One region of the Clostridium sp. DL-VIII genome, then DNA from elsewhere that is predicted to be linked to it. Evidence: riboswitches for the same ligand, from Rfam matches in the RefSeq annotation. Region 1 holds a riboswitch; the other holds the start of a gene.
The links. Region 1 has a riboswitch for cyclic di-GMP ahead of CDLVIII_RS23980 (hypothetical protein). Riboswitches for the same ligand answer to the same signal wherever they lie in the genome.
Positions count from the first base shown of each region.

Region 2: another riboswitch for cyclic di-GMP. It lies ahead of CDLVIII_RS23370 (3-oxoacyl-[acyl-carrier-protein] synthase III C-terminal domain-containing protein); the one in region 1 lies ahead of CDLVIII_RS23980 (hypothetical protein).

Region 1 covers NZ_CM001240.1:5,230,818-5,234,004, reverse strand. The annotation lists gene CDLVIII_RS23985 (hypothetical protein) at 137-643, shown strand; cyclic di-GMP riboswitch class II at 981-1,064, shown strand; gene CDLVIII_RS23980 (hypothetical protein) at 1,272-1,484, shown strand; gene CDLVIII_RS23975 (ATP-binding protein) at 1,987-3,187, shown strand, end outside.
Region 2 covers NZ_CM001240.1:5,068,988-5,072,174, forward strand. The annotation lists gene CDLVIII_RS23365 (methyl-accepting chemotaxis protein) at 1-911, opposite strand, end outside; gene CDLVIII_RS23370 (3-oxoacyl-[acyl-carrier-protein] synthase III C-terminal domain-containing protein) at 948-1,934, opposite strand; cyclic di-GMP riboswitch class I at 2,216-2,302, opposite strand; gene CDLVIII_RS23375 (GNAT family N-acetyltransferase) at 2,473-2,925, opposite strand; gene CDLVIII_RS31605 (hypothetical protein) at 3,130-3,187, opposite strand, start outside.

The sequences.
Region 1 (3,187 bases):
AATTTACATTTGATGCTATAAAATAAACATGCTTATATATTATCAATGAATTTAAAATATAGTATATACTTATACCGAAAATTAGACAATCATGGTATAATATAGTTGATATAAAATCAAAAGGAAGTGCATGGTAATGAAATTAAAAACAATAGCATTAACAATAGCTTGTACTAGTATGCTCATAGCGTTGCCAGTTAGTACAAGTGCTGAGTGTAGACAAGATAATGATGTATGGCAACAAGTTGGACAAGAATTACATAATCCTAATACAAATCTTAATGATTATAAATTCAACTCCAATGATGGAAATGTATATGGCAACTTGACTATAATTAATATAAATGATACTACTGGTTCAGCAGTAAGCATATCTTTTAACAATACAACGGCATCGGCAGTAACCATTCCTATCGATGTAACTACAGATTCAGCAATTAGTATGCCGCTTGATACTACTACAGCTCCAGAAGTAGATTTCACACTTGATAATATTCCTAATTTTGATTATATTGCAAATCAATATAATGAAGAAGAAAATAAAATTGATGATATGATGCAAGATATTAATAACAAAGTTAATAAACAATTTGATGAGATGCAAAAACAAGAAGAGAGAATTTTAAAGTTTATGTATAGATAAAGACATTTAAGGCTTAGAAAAATATTTCTAGGTCTTTTTTTTTGTGTGTCAATTATGGGAACTTACTAATGGGTGAAAGCCCGTAATGGGGACTGATAGTGCAAACCATTATCTTAAGACAAGGTGTTCAGCGTTATGTGGAATCTGAAGGAAGAAGCCTTGGTGTGAGGTATACGAATTGCATTTGGTACTAGTAGATTACTTGAAGAAGTTCTAAAAAATAAATATAACCTGTCGAATTTATTAATATCGAAAGTGTTTTTTCTTTCAAAATTATTGCTTTTTTTACCTTTTAATGATAATATGGACATATAAATACATAAATTTACATAATCATACACGGATTGGGAACTGTGAGGGATTCTCTCTATTTGGGCATCTGGAGGATTCTTAGTTAATGATGCAACCCGCCAATCAAAACTAATTACAAACAAAAATTAATTAGTTTTGATTGTTTTTTTTTCTTATAACGTGACAATTAGCAAGGATTAACAAGATAATATCAGTTATTGTTCATGGATATTCCTTTTATACAGAGACTTTTATAAATTAATTATATGAAATGATAAAAAATAAATAAATAGAATGTAGAATTTGCAAAATTATTATGTGAGGGAGAGAATATGGTATGAATACAAACAATGAAATTATAAAGGCGATAAATAATAGTTTATTAAAAAACTTAGAGTTTGAATTTATTGCTAAGTTAGAAGATTTAACATTATCTGATATTGATGATATCGAAAAGATGTCTAATGTAAATAATAAATATAATTTGACATATCAAATAATAGATAATATCTATATAAAGATTTATTACTCTCTTCAATCGGTATGTTAAAATGAGGTGCAAATATGGAGTACACAATTAAAATTACACTAAGAAAGATAGAGAAAAATGGAGAGGATAATAGCAAGGATAGTAAGGATACTAATAAAAAATAGAATAAATTTGTAGTAAGCATATCTTTTGACAATACAACGGCATCGGTTGTAACCATTCTTATAGATGTAACTACAGATTCAATAATTAGTCTGCCACTTGATGCTACTACATAAAAAAGAAATGACTTAAATTTAGGGAAATAAGTCATTTCTATTCCATATTATTTATCATAAAATAAAAAATATGTTAAAAGAATTACAATGTTATTATATAAAGAAATTGTTACAGTATTGTGTCAACATAATTAATTTACAGACATTTTATTGAATATTTCAAGGAAAATAATTAAAACAAGCCTTTCAGCATATCTATAAACTGGATTAGATGATGTGCTAGGGTCAATGGAAAAATTAAGATGAGATAAAGCTTCATAAGGTAAAGGAGACGTGAATTAAAAATGTGTTTCATTGATATTTTGATATCAATACTTCAAAGTATGTTATTTGTTTTTGTAATAAGTTATTGTTTAGATATAAATAAATTATTAGATATAAAAAAGGTTATGTGTATAATCATGCTTACAGTTAATGGATTTGCTATTCCATATGTATTTGGAAATACTTCTATTTGCATATTTGCTACACATATAGTATCTATAGCTATAATATCATTATTATTTAGAAATGAGTACAATAAAGCTATTATTGGATACAGCTTAATATATTCAATACTGGCTGTATGGTTATTTGTATTTGGTAATTTAGTATATGGAATATTTAATACAAATGATTTGTTTACTGAATATATTAATATAATAAATATAATTCTTCTTTATATATCACAATTAGTTCTAATGATTTTGTGTTTGAAATTTATAAATAATATTAAGCAGATATATGAGATTTTATCCCATGAAAATATATCAATTAGTTATGGAATTATATTAGGCTTTCTTCCAGATTTTCTAATTTCTTTACATTTGATTTCTTACGATAAAGATAATGCAATATTGAGCGATGGTGTATTTGCAGCTTTATTTATTTTTTTGGGATTTATTATCGTAATCTTTGGCAAAACATCATTAAAAGCTAAAGAGATATCTGGACTAAATAGAATTTTATCAAGCAAAAATAAAGAATTAAAGAGTATTAAAAACAACTATGGCTTACAAATGGTCTCGTTATATGAGTTAGTAGATATGGAGAAATATAACGGGGCAGCCTGGCTTTTGAAAAGTATTATAAATCAGAATAATCCAAATGGAACTGATGACAGTTTAGAGCAAGCTTCTTTGCTTTCACTTGCAACTAAACATGCTGTTGGAGAAGGCATGAATGTTATAGTTGAAGACAGTGCAAATTTCAAATTGGTTACAATAGATGAAATGGAATTGTATAGAATAATAATTAACATTACTAATAATGCAATAAGAGCAATGAACAAGGGTGGTACTTTAGTAGCAAAATCATTTCAAGATTTAAGTAATATAGTAATAACAATAGAAAACGATGGTGAAAAGATTCCGGAAGAAATTATTTATGAAATTTTTAATTCTGGTTTTACTACTAAGAGTAATAATGGCGAAAATCACGGGTATGGGTTATGTATAACAAAAGAATTAATTGAAAAGCACGGTGGTAAGATATCAGTTGAGAGTG
Region 2 (3,187 bases), 160 kb from region 1:
GACAGTGTATTATTTAAAGCCTCTTGATTTTTATCAGTAATTTCAATAAACTCTTTTACTTTAGTTTCATTATCTTTTGTTTTATTAGTAACTACTTCATTAGCACTTAGTAATGTATTTAATATTTCCTTATTCTTATTTGATTTGTTTAACATTTCACCTGAGTCTTTTGACATAGATTGACTTGTTCCTGATACTTCTAAAAGAGAGCTCGTTTGTTCTTCAATAGCAACACTTAAATTTTCACTTGATGCTAAAACCGTATTTGAAATTTGAGTTATACTTTGGAACAAATTTAATATTTTTTCCTTCTCTTCCTCTACTTGACTTTCTTTTTCGCCAATTGATTCTAACAAACTTGATGCAAAATATACGACAACAAAAACTAATGTTAAAGTTATCAGAATTGTAATAATTGTCATAGATGCTTCTGCCACTGTAAATTCTTTAGCTAAAAAAATTGAAGGATTGTTTATAAAAACTATAACTTGACATATAATACTCAAAATTATCGATGCACTAATCATTTTTACATCAAAAAATAACGCTCCAAGAATAGTAAAGAAGAAAATTACTAGCCATAAAGAATTTAAGTGCATTGTAAAGTTTAAATATAAATATTGAAAATAAGTTATAAATAAAAGTATCCCCTTTGTTACATTAAAAGCTTTGATATTAAAGCCATTTTTAGCAAGTGTAAGCTTATAACACTTATGTAGCACTATAGCATAAATAGCAACAAATATTCCTAGTAATATTAAAGATTTTACACTTATAGCATCATTAAAGCCAAATAATTTCAAACCACAATAGAATATAAATGACAGGACGCAACATATCATATATATTATTAACACAAATTTAAGCGTCTTCTTATTGAACCTTATTTTAAAACTTTCTTTTTTATCCATTTTTACCCCCTATATATTACATTAATTATTTATATTTCAATATTTATATAGCATTACTATACTCTGAGAGCCTGCTCCGAATGTCCAAAATACAATATAATCTCCCCTCTTAATTTTGCCTCGTTCTATGGATTCATATAATGCTATAAACGGACTAGTAGTACCTGTATATCCATACTCATTCCCTATATATATTGTTTTATCATCCTCTAAATCCATAAGTTCTCTTATTTTCTTCGTATTAGTAAATGCAAGTTGTGATAAACAAAACATACTGATATCATCTTTAGTTAATCCTGCATTTTTTATGACTTTCGTCATTATTTCTGTAGCAGGATACATAAATACTCCTGTATCAAATGGTGTCCATTTTAACCAAAGTTCATCAACATTTTTAGATTTAAAAAAACTTGAAAAACCATTACTTGGATACAAAACTTTATCACTAACTTCTGTATTTATATAATATTCAGTGTCAATCACCCCACAATTCTCATCTACTTTTTCTAAGATTATTGCACATGCAGCATGTCCATAATTTCCATAACATATTTCATTATTAGTATCACATAAGGAATTATCATCATCGCATCCAACTATTAGAGCCATCTTTGCATGTTTAGAGGACATTAAATAATTTGATATATTCTCCAAAGCAACTCCCATGCCTGCACAGTTTGCATTCATATCAAAGCACATTACATTTTCCTTTAAATTTAATTCTTTGTGCAACAAAATCGATGTTGGAGGTGATACATATTCCGATAATATCGACGAATAAACTAATACATCTATATCACTCCCCTGCAAACCTGCTTTATCTAACACAGATTTTGCAGCTTTTATGGATAAGGATAGAGAATTCTCGCCTTCATCAAACATATATCTCTTATCTCTTCCCATTACATCTTCTAACAAATGTCTCACATCCTTATCTTGTTGTTCGAAATGCTTTATGTAAAAATCATTTGAAACAACTTTAGAACCATGACAGACATCAATACAACTTAATCTTACTCCCATAACTTTTCCCTCACTTTACATTACTTTTTATAAATATACATTTTTAATTAATACAAATAAAAAATGCATGTGCTACTCTCTTTTTTGTGACCTTTTAACCAATTAATACTCCAATAAGCATTGACATCACTAATTTCAAAAAACTATTTTCCATTAGTTTATAAAAAACAAACTTTTATTAATCCTTCCCCTTCAGATAGTTCCTATACATAGAAAAAGTGCCTATTAATTAATAATAGACACCTAATAAAAGCATAAACATTTATTCTTAACAACTTCCTCTTAGTAGCCTGGCAATCATAGACATAACATTCCTTAGACCCATGGCTTTGTGACCTTACCTTTCAATAAGTGTACTATTATCAATATATACACTATATACTACTCCATTTTCTTACATTTTTCAATATTAGTTGCATATTTCTACAATAATTCCTTCTGTTCCGTTATATTCAATCTAGACTTAAATATTTTTCATATGCATGTAATAATTCAAAAACACCTTATAATCTATATCAAATTTATCCTTTCTCTAATACTATCTTACTAAATTCACTTCATAGCACATTTTCTGCAGCATCAATCCGCTTTTCTCAGATAAAAACATGTCTTCTTTACACTCAAATCCGATTTTTTTATAAAAATTGATGGTGTCTGCCCTTGCATTTAAGTATAAATGCCCAATATTATTTTCTTCAGCCTTAAAAATATGCCTTTTCATCATTTCAAATCCAATTCCTTTTTTTATGTATTCCGGATTAACAACTACGTTAGTGATTTTGCCTTTATCATTTACTTTAGTCATTCTTGAGTATCCTATAACTTTATCTTCCCTTAATGCCACTAAATGAAAACTTATATGATCAAATTCATCGTAATCATATTTACTAATTTTGCTATATGGTTTAAATAAAATATTAAATCTTAAATCTATCACTTCCTTAAATTTTTCATTTGTATAATCTATATATTGATATATAATGCTATTCATAGTAGTTCCCTCTATTTCTAATAATATAATTATATTATACACTATATTCATTATTATTGCATATTTATTCATAGATAATTATATTTTTAAATAAAAAAACTATCAACATATCGCTATTAAATCTTTGCGACATATTGATAGTTATATAAAGTAAGTTTTATTATTCAACTTATAAATAACAAATTAATTGTTTATTAATAATTTTTATGATAACTCTTCCCATTTTCTTTTTGCTTTCAGCACATTTTCCTCACTTAAATTA